DNA from 2 places in the Streptomyces sp. NPDC002795 genome. Region 1 is predicted to be linked to the other one. Evidence: predicted binding sites of a transcription regulator. Region 1 holds the regulator's gene; the other holds the start of a gene.
What was found. Region 1 encodes HrcA, which represses chaperone genes, less so after heat shock. Its sites were predicted from a motif close to TTNGCACTCNGNNNNNCNGAGTGCNAA; they were not measured.

Region 1 (7,581 bases):
GGCCGACGACGAGCACGATCTCGCCGCTGTCCGGGAGTTCGGCCGAAGCCAGCGCCCCGCTCGGGGCGTCCCGGTCCTCGTGCAGCACCGCCGCGAAGTCCGCCCCGGCGAGCAGCGCGGCGACCTCCTTCGTCGTCGCGGCCTCCCCGACGACCGGAAACCGCACCCGCCGCGACTGCTTCCCGGCCTCCCGCGCGGTGGCCCGCCACTTGCCGAGCGCCTTGAGCCCCCGGTCGCCGCGCCACTGCGTGATGCACCGGGAGGCGGCCCACGGCACGATCGCGTCGACGCCCGTCTCGGTCATGGTCTCCACGGCGAGTTCGCCCCGGTCTCCCTTGGGCAGCGCCTGTACGACGGTGATCCGCGGCCGCTCGTCCGGCTCCGCCCGCACGGGCCCCGCGTCGACCAGCAGCCGGTCCTTGCCCTCGCTGCCGGTGACGACGGCCTCGCACCACGAGCCGAGCCCGTCGGTGAGGGTCACCGTCTCCCCGGCCCGAAGCCGCTTCACGGAGACGGCATGGCGCCCCTCGGGCCCGTCGAGCACATACGGGCGGTCGCCGGGAACGGCACCCTCCACGATGAAGACCGGCGCGGTCATGCGGCACCCCGCTGCGCCAACTCGGCCCTGGCGGTGTCGAGTTCGGCGGCGAGGAGCTCCACGAGCTGCCCGGCCGGGAGCTCCCGCGCGAGCCGGTGCCCCTGCCCCGCCCACAGCGCCATGCCCTGCGGGTCACCGGCCTTGGCGGCGGCCTTGCGCAGCGGCGACGTCATGTGGTGGACCTGCGGGTACGCGGCGGGGGCGTAAGGACCGTGCTCGCGCATGAACCGGTTGACGAGCCCGCGCGCCGGCCGCCCGGAGAAGGCACGCGTCAGTTCGGTCCGGTTGAACAGCGGACTGGTCATGGCCTGCTTGTGCGGCTCCGGCGCCCCGGACTCCGGGGTGACCAGGAACGCGGTACCGAGCTGCGCGAGGTCGGCGCCGGCCGCGAGCACCGCGGCGATCTGCGCGCCGCGCATGATCCCGCCCGCGGCGATGATCGGCAGCTGCACGGCCTCGCGCACCTGCACGATCAGCGAAAGCAGCCCGAACCCGCTCCCGTCCGCCTCGGGGTTGTTGCGGTGCGTGCCCTGGTGCCCGCCGGCCTCGATCCCCTGTACGCACACCAGGTCGGCGCCGGCCTCCTGCGCGGCCTGCGCCTCCTCCACCGTCGTGACGGTGACCCCGACCTTCGAGCCGACGCGCTGGAGCGCCTGTACGACCGCGCGCCGGGGGCAGCCGAAGGTGAAGGTGACCAGCGACACGGGATCGTCGACGAGGATCGCGAGCTTGGCCTCGTAGCCGTCGTCGCTGCAGCTGTCGGTCTCGCCGAGCGGCGTGCGGTACCAGGCGGCCTCGCCCGCGAGCTGGTTGCGGTACACCTCGACGGTGGCCGGGTCCGCGTGCTCGGTCTGCGGCATGAAGAGGTTGACGCCGATGGGCCTGCCGGTCAGCGCCCGCACCTGTTTGATCTCCTGGTACATCCCGTCGGCCGTTTTGTACCCGGCGGCGAGAAACCCGAGCCCGCCCGCCTCGGCCACGGCGGCGACCAACGCGGGGTGCGAAGCGCCGCCCGCCATGGGGGCCTGCACGATCGGAAGCGGGCAGAGATCGGTCAGTGCGGAGGACATGACCGCATCGTGCCATGTCGCCCGCGACCGGCCGAATCGGGCCGCTGCTCAATCGCCGCAGGGGCTGGAAAGACCAATCGCCGGCGGGGCTTGATATTTCAAGCCCCGCCGGCGATTGAGGCGCGGGGTCCGGGGCGGAGCCCCGAGGCCGTAACGCCGGTGCGGCGTACACCTGCTGCTCAACGGCCGTTGAACGCGTCCTTCAGGCGGGAGAAAAGACCCTGCTGGCCCGGCTGGAACTGACCCGTGGGCCGCTCCTCGCCACGCAGCTTCGCCAGCTCGCGCAGCACCCGCTCCTGCTCGACGTCGAGCTTCTGCGGTGTCAGGACCTCGACGTGCACGATGAGGTCGCCACGGCCGCCGCCCCGCAGATGGGTGATACCGCGCCCGTGCAGCGGAACCGACTGGCCGGACTGCGTGCCCGGCCGGATGTCGATCTCCTCCGTGCCGTCGAGCGTCTCCAGCGGCACCTTCGTGCCGAGGGCCGCCGCCGTCATCGGGATCGTGACCGTGCAGTGCAGATCGTCGCCGCGCCGCTGGAAGGTCGGGTGCGGGAGTTCGTGGATCTCCACGTAGAGGTCACCGGCGGGGCCGCCGCCGGGGCCGACCTCGCCCTCGCCCGCGAGCTGGATCCGCGTGCCGTTGTCCACACCGGCCGGGATCTTCACCGTGAGGGTGCGACGCGACCGGATGCGGCCGTCACCGGCACACTCCGGGCACGGCGTCGGGACGACGGTCCCGAAGCCCTGGCACTGCGGGCACGGCCGCGAGGTCATGACCTGGCCGAGGAAGGACCGCGTCACCTGCGAGACCTCACCGCGCCCGCGACACATGTCGCAGGTCTGCGCGGAGGTGCCGGGCGCGGCGCCCTCACCGCTGCAGGTCGTACAGACCACAGCCGTGTCGACCTGGATGTCCTTGGTGGTGCCGAAGGCGGCCTCGTCCAGCTCGATCTCGAGGCGGATCATGGCGTCCTGGCCACGGCGCGTACGGGACCGGGGTCCGCGCTGCGACGCCGTGCCGAAGAAGGCATCCATGATGTCCGAGAAGTTCCCGAACCCGCCCTGCCCGAAGCCGCCGGCGCCACCGCCGCCGGACTGCGACAGGGGGTCGCCCCCCAGGTCGTAGACCTGCTTCTTCTGCGGGTCGGAGAGCACCTCGTATGCGGCGTTGATCTCCTTGAAGCGCTCCTGAGTCTTCGGGTCCGGATTCACATCCGGGTGAAGCTCACGCGCCAGCCTTCGGAAGGCCTTCTTGATTTCGTCCTGGGAAGCGTCTCGGCGCACGCCTAGTACGGCGTAGTAGTCCGTGGCCACTTACGACTCCGCCAGGATCTGTCCGACGTAACGTGCCACTGCGCGTACTGCTCCCATCGTTCCCGGGTAATCCATGCGGGTCGGGCCGACCACGCCGAGCTTGGCCACTGCCTCGCCGCCCGAACCGTAGCCGACCGACACCACGGATGTGGAGTTGAGTCCCTCATGGGCATTCTCGTGACCGATACGTACGGCCATGCCCGAATCTCCCACCTCACCAAGCAACTTGAGGAGCACGACCTGCTCCTCAAGTGCCTCCAGAACGGGCCGGATGGTGAGGGGAAAGTCATGTCCGAAGCGGGTGATGTTGGCCGTTCCGCCGATCATCAGCCGCTCCTCGGTCTCCTCGACGAGTGTCTCGAGGAGAGTGGAGAGCACCGTGGTGACCGTGCCCCGGTCCTCCTGCTCGAAGGCCTCCGGCAGGTCCTGCACCAGCTGCGGCACGTCGGCGAACCTGCGGCCCGCGACGCGGCTGTTCAGCCGGGCCCGCAGATCCGCCAGGGATGTCTCGCCGAACGGCGCCGGGCAGTCGATCATCCGCTGCTCCACGCGCCCGGTGTCCGTGATCAGTACGAGCATCAGACGGGCGGGCGCGAGCGACAGCAGCTCGACATGGCGCACGGTGGAGCGGGTCAGGGACGGGTACTGGACGATCGCCACCTGCCGCGTCAGCTGCGCGAGCAGCCGCACGGTGCGTCCGACGACGTCGTCGAGATCGACGGCGCCGTCCAGGAAGTTCTGGATGGCGCGCCGCTCGGGAGCGGCCATCGGCTTCACGGCGGTGAGCTTGTCGACGAAGAGGCGGTAGCCCTTGTCGGTGGGGATGCGCCCGGCACTGGTGTGCGGCTGGGCGATGAATCCCTCGTCCTCCAGGGCCGCCATGTCGTTGCGCACGGTCGCCGGCGAGACCCCGAGCTGGTGCCGCTCGGTGAGCGCCTTGGAGCCGACGGGCTCCTCGGTGCCGACGTAGTCCTGGACGATGGCGCGCAGCACTTCGAGCCTGCGTTCATTGAGCATCGGCGCACACACCTCCAGAAACAGTCGCTGCGATCGTCTTGCTTTGGCACTCCCTGTGGGCGAGTGCCAATCGTCCCCGGCTCAGTGTACGGCCGGTGGGTACGGGCCCGGCAAGGGCGCTAGCGTCGGGGTATGGAGTTCGCGCAGCGTATTGATTGGGTCTCGGCGGGTTGGGAGGGGCTCGCGCCGAATGTGGGGCGCGTGCGGCTGCCAGGGCTCGACTGCACGAGCGGCCTCGTCGTCGGTGAAGACGCGGCGCTCTTGATCGACACCGGATCCTCACTCCATGAAGGCGCCCGGCTGCGCGCGGACACCCGTGCGCTCCTCGGGGCGCACCGGAGAGTGACCCATGTCGCACTGACCCACCCGCACTTCGACCACGTGCTCGGCACGGCCGCGTTCGCGGGGGTCGAGGTGTACGGGGCGGTGGGCATCGACGCCCTCTTCGAGCGCGGCGCCGAGGCTCTGCGCGCCGACGCCGTGCGGCACGGGATCGATCCGGACTCGGCGGCCGAGGCGGTCGACATCCTCGTCACTCCGCCGCACCGGGTGTGCGGCGAGTGGACGCTCGACCTGGGCGGCGGCCTGACGGTGCTGCTCGCGAACATCGGCCCGGCGCACAGCGGCCACGACATGGCGGTGCTCGTCCCCGGAAGCCCGGAGATCGTCTTCTGCGGCGACCTGGTGGAGGAGTCGGGCGAACCGCAGGCGGGCCCGGACGCGGCGCCCGGCCACTGGCCCGCGGCGCTGAGTCGTCTCCTCGACCTCGGCGGCGAGGACGCGGTGTACGTCCCGGGGCACGGTTCGGCGGTGAATGCGGAGTTCGTCCGCGCGCAACGTGCCACATTGGCGACGCGTTTCGGCGTGTCGTAGTCCTGGCCTGCGCGGTTCTCCTATCGTCTTGCGGATGCGCCAGTACACCTCTGACCTGACTCCCCCGTGGAAGCGGAACAAGCCGGCCCCCGAGGTCCCGGCCGAACCGGACCTCGTCGTCGAGGAGGTCACCACCGGTTTCTGCGGAGCGGTGATCCGGGTCGAGAAGACGGCGCAGGGGCCGACGGTGACTTTGGAGGACCGCTTCGGCAAGCTCCGGGTGTTCCCGATGGAGCCGCGCGGCTTCATGATCGACGGCAAGGTCGTCACCCTCGTACGCGCCTCGAGTCCCGCCCCTGCTCGCCCCTCCCGGAGCGCGTCAGGATCGGTGGCGGTCCCCGGCGCCCGCGCACGGGTGGCCCGGGCGGGCCGCATCTACGTGGAGGGCAAGCACGACGCGGAGCTGATCGAGCGGGTCTGGGGCCACGACCTGCGCATCGAGGGCGTGGCGGTGGAGTTCCTGGAGGGCGTCGACGACCTCCCGGCGGTCGTCTCCGACTTCGCCCCGGGCCCGGACGCGCGGCTCGGGGTCCTGGTGGACCACCTGGTGCAGGGCTCGAAGGAGTGGCGTATCGCCCAGTCGGTGACGAGCGAGCACGCGCTGGTCGTGGGCCACCCCTACATCGACATCTGGGAGGCGGTGAAGCCGTCGTCCGTGGGCATCGAGGCGTGGCCCCGCGTCCCGCGCGGCCAGGACTGGAAGACGGGCGTGTGCCGGGCGCTCGGCTGGCGGGTGGCGAACACGGGCGAGGCCTGGCAGCACATCCTGTCCCAGGTGAGCACGTACAAGGACCTGGAGCCGGAGCTCCTGGGCCGGGTGGAAGAGCTGATCGACTTCGTGACGGCCCCGTAGTCGTCCCCCACGCCCTCGGGGCTCCGCCCCGGACCCCGCTGCTCAATCGCCGCAGGGGCTCAATTGGGCCCCCGGTGCCGCACAACAAGAACGGGGGCGTGAAGTCAGTCGACCAGGTCCCGCACGACCCCGTCCGCCAGCAGTCGGCCGCGCAGCGTCAACACGGCCCGGCCGGCGGCGAACGGCTCCGCCTCCAGCAGCCCGTCCCGCAGCGCGCCCCGCGCCGCCGCGAGGCCGTCCGCCTTCAGCAGCTCCAGCGGGCAGCCATCACGGAGCCGCAGCTCAAGGAGGATCCGCTCGACCCGGCGGTCCTCGTCGGCCAGGATCTCCCGCCCGGCTCCGGGCGAGCGCCCCTCCGCGAGAGCCGCCGCGTACGCCCCCGGGTGCTTGACGTTCCACCACCGCACCCCGCCCACGTGCGAGTGCGCGCCGGGCCCGGCCCCCCACCAGTCGGCCCCGCGCCAGTACAGCTCGTTGTGGAGGCAGCGCCCGGCCTCGGTCGTCGCCCAGTTCGACACCTCGTACCAGTCGAACCCGGCCGCGCCCAGCACCTCGTCGGCGATCAGATAGCGGTCCGCGTGCACGTCGTCGTCGGTCATCGGCACCTCGCCGCGCCGGATCCGCCGCGCGAGCTGCGTGCCCTCCTCCACGATCAGCGCGTACGCCGACACATGGTCGGGGCCCGCCCCGAGCGCCGCGTCCAGCGTGGCCCGCCAGTCGTCGTCGCTCTCGCCCGGCGTGCCGTAGATGAGGTCGAGGTTGACGTGGTCGAAGCCTGCCGCCCGCGCCTCCGCCACACACGCCTCGGGGCGCCCCGGCGTATGCGTACGGTCGAGCACCTTCAGCACGTGCTGCCGGGCGCTCTGCATGCCGAACGAGATCCGGTTGAAGCCGCCGGCCCGCAGCTCCGCCAGGTACGCCGGGTCCACCGACTCCGGGTTCGCCTCGGTCGTGACCTCCGCGTCGTCCGCGAGCCCGAACTCGTCGCGGATCGAGGCCAGCATCCGTACGAGGTCGGCCGCCGGCAGCAGCGTCGGCGTACCGCCCCCGACGAACACCGTGCGGACCGGGCGCGGGTCGTCGCCGAGGACCTTGCGCGCGAGCCGCACCTCCTCGACGAGCGTCTGCGCGTAGTTGTCACGGGACGCGAGCACGCCGCCCGTGCCGCGCAGCTCGGTGGCCGTGTACGTGTTGAAGTCGCAGTAGCCGCAGCGCGTGGCGCAGTACGGGACGTGCAGATAGAAGCCGAGGGGTCGGGACGCGGCCCCGGCGAGGGCGGACGCGGGCAGCGAACCGTCGTCGGGCACGGGCTCACCATCGGGAAGTGCGGAAGGCATGACCCCATTGTCCCGCCTCCGCGGATCGCTCCGTTCCCGTCACTGCGCCTGGAGCACCAGCAGCGCCAGGTCGTCGTCCGGCGGGCTGTCCGCGAAGGCGTGCACGAGCCGCCGGATCCGCTCCACGAGCAGCGGCGCCGTCAGGCCCGCACACCCGGCGAGCGCCTGCGCGAGCCCGTCTCCGTCGTCGAACTGGAGGGCCCCGCGGCGCCGCTCCGTCACCCCGTCGGTGACGCCGAGGAGCGTGTCCCCGGTGCGCATCAGGAACGTCTCACTCGTGTAGTCCGGGTCGTCGACGACGCCGAGCAGCACCTGTGGCGCGGCCGCGGCGACGACCTCCCCTCCGGGCCGCATGAGCAGCGGCAGCGGATGCCCGGCCGAGGCGAGGGTGCAGAGCACGCCGTCCTCGGTGGGGGTCAGCTCGCCGTAGAGGAGCGACAGGAAGCGGGAGCTGGAGCCCTCCGGGGGTACGCCCCGGCCGTCGGCCGCGGCGAGCGCGCGGGCCGCGGCGTCGGAG
Region 2 (7,581 bases), on a different contig from region 1:
CAAGAAGGGACGGGCAGTTGTCCACCGGCATACACCGTTCGTCATCCGCCTCAAAGACCGCACCACGGCCGAGTCGGAGATCGACGGTGTAGAACTGGGCGTCGATCCCGGCTCTAAGCACACGGGTATCGCCGTGTTCACCGCTTCCGCTGGTGAGCGTCGCGGCCGTTACAGCGTTCAGCTCGGCCATCGTGGCGTAACAATCCGCAAGAAGATGGAGCAGCGTGCCGCCTACCGGCGCGGACGCCGCACCCGAAACCTGCGCTATCGGGCCCCGCGCTTCAACAACCGCGCCCGCCCGGACGGCTGGCTCGCCCCGTCGTTGAAGCACCGGGTCGTCACCACCCTGTCGTGGGCCAGTCGGCTGGCACGGTGGGCCCCCGTACGGGCGGTGCATGTGGAGTGGGTCGCGTTCGACACCCATGCCATCTCCGCCGGGAAGCCGTTGATGGGCGTGGAGTACCAGAGGGGCACCCTCGCGGGGGCGGAGGTGCGCGAATATCTGCTCGCCAAGTTCGGACGGGCCTGTATCTACTGCGGCATCACCGGCGTACCGCTCAACATCGACCACGTCCGCCCCCGCTCGAAGGGCGGGTCGGACCGGGTGTCGAACCTCGTTTTGGCCTGCGTTAAGTGCAACGAGAAGAAGTCGAACCGGCCGGTTGAGGAGTTCGCACCCACGCAGGCTGCCGACATCCTCAAGAGGGCCAAGGCCCCGATGAGGGACGCCGCCGCCGTCAACTCGACTCGCTGGGCTCTATGGCGAGCCCTGGACGCCATGTTCCCCACCCGCACCGCCTCAGGTGGCCGTACAAAGTGGAACCGCACCAGGTGTGGCCTGCCTAAGACCCACACTCTCGACGCCCTCAACGTAGGCAAACTCGACCGCGTCACCGAAACCGTCACCACGGTCCTGGTCGCCGGATGCACCGGACGCGGAACCCACACCCGAACCCGTACGGACAAGCACGGATTCCCCCGCGTGCGCATGCCCAGGCAGAAGCAGTTCTTCGGCTACCAGACCGGAGACCTTGTCCGCGCTGTCGTCCCCACCGGCAAGAAGACTGGTACTCACACCGGCCGGGTCGCTGTCCGCAGCAGTGGCAGCTTCAACATCACCACCGCCCACGGCACCGTCCAGGGCATCCGTTACCAACGCTTCCGTCTGCTCCAGAGAGCAGACGGCTACGCCTACACCACCCAACCCGAAAGCCCGAGTACAGAACGTGGGTAGCGGACAGCGGTCCGCAGGCTTCTTTTCCTTCCCCACCTCAAGGTGGAGGTATCCACGAAGGAGTTCCGATGCCCCCTGGCACCGCCGACCGCCCTCAGATGAGCGTCGAGGACTTCGAGGAACTCAACCGAAGAGCTCCGGAGAACCTGTGCAACAAGCTTGAATTCCTGGACGGACGGCTGCTCGTGAAGCATGGCCCCATCGACGTCGAGGACTTCGAGGAACTGGCCCGCGTCGCCCCCGAGACGGTGACCTTGGACCTGCTCAACGGAAAGTTAGCGGTCAAGCCCATGTCGGACGGCGACCACGGTTCGATCATCATGTGGCTGATCCGCCAGTGCATGATGCAGCGCCCCGAACTGGCCCTTTACCCAGGGCAGGGTCTGCGGATCGACACGTACCGAAAGGGCTGCATCAAACCGGACGGCGCTCTCACCCCCATCGGCTACTTCGCCGGACAGGACGAGTGGGCCTCCCCCGACGGCGTCCTCATGGCTGTCGAAGTCACCTCCAAAGACCGCGACGCCGACCGCCGCGACCGCCAGGAGAAGCCCCGCGCCTACGCGTACGCCGGCATCCCCGTCTACCTCCTCGTCGACCGCGACAACGACACCGTAGTCGTCCACAGTTCCCCGGAGAACGGGGTCTATCAGAGCCGCCGCCCGTACCACTACGGAGCGACGATCCGCATCCCCGCCCCGGTCACCATCACCCTCGAAACAGAGCGGCTCAAGGAGTACGCGTAGCCAGGGCCCGGCCCAACGCCGAAACGCCCGAGGGCGGCACCATCTCGCGAAGAGATGGTGCCGCCCTCGGGTTACGGACGGGCTGAACCGCGAGCGGCTCAGAAGTCCATGTCACCGCCCGGCATGCCGCCACCGGCAGGCGCGGCGCCGGCCTTCTCGGGCTTGTCGGCGATGACGGCCTCGGTCGTGAGGAACAGCGCGGCGATCGACGCGGCGTTCTGCAGGGCAGAGCGCGTGACCTTCGCCGGGTCGATGATGCCCTCGGCGATCATGTCGACGTAGTCACCCGTGGCGGCGTTCAGACCGTGACCGACGGTCAGGTTGCGCACCTTCTCCACGACGACGCCACCCTCGAGACCACCGTTGACGGCGATCTGCTTGAGCGGGGCCTCCAGGGCGAGCTTCACGGCGTTGGCGCCGGTCGCCTCGTCACCCTCGAGCTCCAGCTTCTCGAAGACCGCGGAGGCCTGGAGGAGAGCGACGCCACCACCGGCGACGATGCCCTCTTCGACGGCCGCCTTCGCGTTGCGAACGGCGTCCTCGATGCGGTGCTTGCGCTCCTTGAGCTCGACCTCGGTGGCCGCGCCCGCCTTGATGACGGCCACGCCGCCGGCGAGCTTGGCGAGGCGCTCCTGGAGCTTCTCGCGGTCGTAGTCCGAGTCGCTGTTCTCGATCTCGGCACGGATCTGGTTGACGCGACCCTGGACCTGGTCGCTCTCACCGGAGCCGTCGACGATCGTCGTCTCGTCCTTGGTGATGACGACCTTGCGGGCACGGCCGAGCAGGTCGAGACCGGCGTTCTCCAGCTTGAGGCCGACCTCCTCGGAGATGACGGTGCCGCCCGTGAGGATGGCGATGTCGCCGAGCATGGCCTTGCGGCGGTCACCGAAGCCCGGGGCCTTGACGGCGACGGACTTGAAGGTGCCACGGATCTTGTTGACGACCAGGGTCGACAGGGCCTCGCCCTCGACGTCCTCGGCGATGATCAGCAGCGGCTTGCCGGACTGCATGACCTTCTCGAGCAGCGGAAGGAGGTCCTTCACGTTGCCGATCTTCGAGTTGACGATCAGGATGTACGGGTCCTCGAGCGAGGCCTCCATACGCTCCATGTCGGTGGCAAAGTACGCCGAGATGTAGCCCTTGTCGAAGCGCATACCCTCGGTGAGCTCAAGCTCCAGACCGAAGGTCTGGGACTCCTCGACGGTGATGACGCCTTCCTTGCCGACCTTGTCCATGGCCTCGGCGATGAGCTCGCCGATCTGGGTGTCGGCGGCCGAGATGGAGGCGGTGGAGGCGATCTGCTCCTTGGTCTCCACCTCCTTGGCCTGCTCGAGGAGGGCGGCGGAGACGGCCTCGGTGGCGCGCTCGATGCCGCGCTTGAGGGCCATCGGGTTGGCGCCGGCGGCTACGTTGCGAAGGCCTTCGCGAACGAGCGCCTGGGCCAGGACGGTCGCGGTCGTCGTGCCGTCACCGGCGACGTCGTCCGTCTTCTTCGCGACCTCCTTGACCAGCTCGGCGCCGATCTTCTCGTACGGGTCCTCGAGCTCGATCTCCTTGGCGATGGACACACCATCGTTGGTGATCGTGGGGGCGCCCCACTTCTTCTCGAGGACGACGTTGCGACCCTTGGGGCCCAGGGTCACCTTGACGGCGTCGGCGAGCTGGTTCATGCCGCGCTCGAGGCCGCGCCGTGCCTCCTCGTCGAACGCGATGATCTTGGCCATGTGAAGTGGTCCTCCCGGACGGGGTGGAAATGCAAGCAAACGGACCGTGCTGGTGCCCGCGACGGACGGCCTGCAGGCCGGGCGGTTCCTTGCACCACCCGACCCCCGGACCTCACCGACCCGATCCAAGTTCTGTCACTCTCACTGGGAGAGTGCTAAGCCCAATGATTAGCACTCGACCCCTGCGAGTGCAAGGCTGCACCCGAGAACCCCTGGTGGGCGCGGGCAGCACGAAGGGCCCGCCCCCCGGTCCAACCGGGAGACGAGCCCTCCACGACGTGCGACGTACAAGCGTGCAGTCTGACGCGCGCGTTCAGCCGGCGGCCACGCGGACCATGTCGGCCTGCGGCCCCTTCTGGCCCTGCGAGATCTCGAATTCAACTCGCTGACCCTCTTCGAGGGTGCGGTAGCCGTCCATCTGAATCGCGCTGTAGTGGACGAAAACATCCGCACCACCGTCGACCGCGATGAAGCCGTACCCCTTCTCCGCGTTGAACCACTTGACGGTGCCCTGAGCCATGCCTAACTCCCCTATTACTGGCCCTTGCGCAGGACCGCACTTCGCGGACCCGGGTCAGACCTCACGCCCCACGGGATATGGGGGTGTGCGCCGGAACGCGTCGACCGCGGCTGAATGTATCTGCCCGACTGCCGTCTGCAACAGGTCAATCGGACGAGAATTCTGGGCACGCCAGATCGGGGAAACCGGGCCAACTCACCGGATCCCAGGGCAAGTCGGGCCGCGTAAATGCCGTAAAAGGCCCGAAAGGGCAGAGCACTTTGGCTACTTCTTGTCGGGCCTCGGGCGAGAACTCATATGCGCCCGTCATGCACCGCACAGGGAAAGGCAGCAGCTTCCCCAACTGTACCGCGCTCAACCATGCAGAATTGCCCCCTCCGCTTCTCTTGCGGAGGGGGCAATTCAGGTAACTCCGGGTGGAACTACAAAGGATCAGCCGCCGGCGACGGCCGGAATGATCGAGACGCCGGCGCCGTCCGGCGTCGCCGTCCCGAGGCCCTGCTCGAAGCGGACGTCGTCGTCGTTCACGTAGACGTTCACGAAGCGGCGCAGCTTGCCCTGGTCGTCGAGGACGCGGGCGGCGATGCCGGTGTGGTTCTTCTCGAGGTCGGCGATGACATCGGCCAGGGTGGCGCCCTCGGCGGCCACCTCGGACTTTCCGCCGGTGTAGGTGCGCAGGATGGTGGGGATACGAACGTTGACGCTCATGGCGGTAACTCCTGTTGCTACAAGTGTCGGTCGGACTCAGAGGTCGGCGGCGAGGCCGGCCTCGCGGAACGCGTCCAGGCTCGGCCGGATGGTGGCCGTGGCCTGCGAGGAATCGGCAACCGCGTCCAGCGTCTTGAGCCCGTCACCGGTGTTCAGTACGACGGTGGTGAGCGACGGGTCGATGAGGCCCGCCTCGATGAGCTTCTTCGTGACGCCCAGCGTGACACCGCCCGCCGTCTCGGCGAAGATGCCCTCCGTCTGCGCGAGCAGCTTGATCGCGTCGACGACCTGCTCGTCGTTGACGTCCTCCACGGCGCCGCCGGTGCGGCGCGCGATGTCGAGGACGTACGGGCCGTCGGCCGGGTTGCCGATGGCGAGGGACTTGGCGATCGTCGTCGGCTTCTGCGGGCGGACCACGTCGTGGCCGCCCTTGTAGGCGACGGAGACCGGGGAGCAGCCCTCGGCCTGGGCGCCGAAGAGCTTGTAGGGCTTGTCCTCGACGAGGCCGAGCTTGATCAGCTCCTTCAGGCCCTTGTCGATCTTCGTGAACTGCGAGCCGGACGCGATCGGGATGACCAGCTGGTCCGGGAGCTGCCAGCCGAGCTGCTCGCAGATCTCGTACGCGAGCGTCTTGGAGCCCTCGCCGTAGTACGGGCGGAGGTTGACGTTGACGAAGCCCCAGCCCTCGCCCAGCGGGTCGCCGATGAGCTCGGAGCAGAAGCGGTTCACGTCGTCGTAGTTGCCCTCGATGGCGACGAGGTCACCGCCGTAGACACCGGCCATGACGACCTTGCCCTGCTCCAGGTCGTGCGGGATGAACACGCAGGACCGGAAGCCGGCACGGGCGGCGGCGGCGCCGACGGCGCCGGCCAGGTTGCCGGTGGAGGAGCAGGAGAGCGTGGTGAAGCCGAAGGCGCGGGCGGCCTCGATGGCCTGCGCGACGACGCGGTCCTTGAAGGAGTGCGTCGGGTTTCCGGAGTCGTCCTTGACGAACAACTTGCCCTCGGCGACGCCCAGTTCACGGCCCAGGTTGTCGGCCTTGACGAGCTTGGTCCAGCCGGGGTTCAGGTTCGGCTTCTCGGCGACGTCGGCCGGGACGGGCAGCAGCGGGGCGTAGCGCCAGATGTTGGCGGGACCGGACTCGATCTGCTTGCGGAGCGCCTCGGGGTCACCGACAGGCAGCTCGTACGCGACTTCGAGCGGTCCGAAACACTCGGCGCAGGCGAAGACGGGGCCGAGCGGGACGACGGCGCCGCACTCGCGACAAGAGAGGCCGGAAGCCGGACCGAGATCAACGGTCTTCGCGGTCGTTTCGGTGGCGACAGTCTGTACAGCCATGAGAGGCGAGGCCCTTTCTCCTCATCTTCCTCGCGGCGCATCTCGCCACGAGACGGATTTGGCACCTTCACTAGCCGGGAGCCTCGCGGGCGCACTGCGGTGTGCGGACGAGACCGGCTGGAGGGTTGCCGGGGCTTCAACGGGCCGTATCCCTCTGCCCCTCTGGATGAGCGGTATTCGATTGTGTGGATTCAGTTGTGTACTGCAGGCGACCCCCGACATGCGATGGTCACCGGCCTTGTTCAAGACTGTAACCGAAGGCCCGGGCTCGTGAGACAGGGGTCCGAACCGCGAGATGGATCACATATGGATCCTTAGGGAAGGAACCCAGACCGTGCTGGAAGAGGTCGAGCGCTGGCTGAACAGGCGCTCCTGGTCCGTGACCGAGCACCCCTTGCACCGGCTGGTCGCCGCCAAGCACGCGTCGGGGCAGACGGTGAGTGTCGTGCTGCCCGCGCTGAACGAGGAGGAGACGGTCGGCGAGATCGTCTCCGAGATCCGGCGGACGCTGATGACGGAGGCGGTGCCGCTCGTCGACGAGCTCGTGGTGATCGACTCCGGCTCCACCGACCGCACCTCCGAGGTCGCGGCGGCGGCCGGGGCGCGCGTCGTGCACCGGGACGCGGTCCTGCCGCGGATACCGGTCCGGCCCGGCAAGGGCGAGGTGCTGTGGCGCTCCCTGTTCGTCACGTCCGGTGACATCGTGTGCTTCGTCGACGCCGATCTGCGTGAGTTCTCCGCGGACTTCGTCTCCGGGATCGTCGGCCCGCTGCTCACCGAGCCGGGCGTGGACTTCGTGAAGGCGATGTACGACCGTCCGCTGGCCGGGACCGCCGGGCAGGGCGGCCGGGTGACGGAGCTGATGGCGCGGCCGATACTCAATCTGCACTGGCCCCAACTGGCCGGATTCGTCCAGCCGTTGGGCGGCGAGTACGCGGCCCGGCGCTCGCTGCTCGAACGTCTCCCGTTCCCCGTCGGATACGGCGTGGAGCTCGGCCTGCTCGTGGACGCGCTGCACACCGTGGGCCTCGACGCGCTCGCCCAGGTCGACGTCGGCGTGCGCAAGCACCGGCACCAGGACGGGCAGGCGCTGGGCCGGATGGCGGCGGCGATCTACCGCACCGCCCAGCTCCGTCTCGCGCGCGGGCACCTGATCAGGCCGGTGCTCACACAGTTCGAGCGCGGCGAGGACGGCTTCGAACCGCACACCCACCCGGTGGACACGGAGGAGCGCCCGCCGATGATCGAGATCGGTGAGTACGCGGAGCGCCGCGTGGCGTAAACGCCCCATAATCGTATGTTTGCCTAGAT

Region 2: a site for HrcA is predicted at 3,837-3,863, ahead of groL (chaperonin GroEL). Genes of this name have one in related genera too.

The regions. Positions count from the first base shown of each region.
Region 1 is NZ_JBIAQB010000006.1:278,013-285,593, reverse strand. Features, by position in the region: gene ACFYWS_RS19995 (16S rRNA (uracil(1498)-N(3))-methyltransferase) at 1-598, opposite strand, end outside; gene ACFYWS_RS19990 (nitronate monooxygenase) at 595-1,668, opposite strand; gene dnaJ (molecular chaperone DnaJ) at 1,848-2,984, opposite strand; gene hrcA (heat-inducible transcriptional repressor HrcA) at 2,985-4,001, opposite strand; gene ACFYWS_RS19975 (MBL fold metallo-hydrolase) at 4,134-4,874, shown strand; gene ACFYWS_RS19970 (DUF3097 domain-containing protein) at 4,909-5,727, shown strand; gene hemW (radical SAM family heme chaperone HemW) at 5,832-7,064, opposite strand; gene ACFYWS_RS19960 (SpoIIE family protein phosphatase) at 7,104-7,581, opposite strand, start outside.
Region 2 is NZ_JBIAQB010000002.1:866,017-873,597, forward strand. Features, by position in the region: gene iscB (RNA-guided endonuclease IscB) at 1-1,234, shown strand, start outside; gene ACFYWS_RS08630 (Uma2 family endonuclease) at 1,303-1,980, shown strand; gene groL (chaperonin GroEL) at 2,079-3,704, opposite strand; gene ACFYWS_RS08640 (cold-shock protein) at 4,018-4,224, opposite strand; gene ACFYWS_RS08645 (MoaD/ThiS family protein) at 4,657-4,932, opposite strand; gene thrC (threonine synthase) at 4,969-6,270, opposite strand; SAM riboswitch class I at 6,289-6,443, opposite strand; gene ACFYWS_RS08655 (glucosyl-3-phosphoglycerate synthase) at 6,605-7,552, shown strand.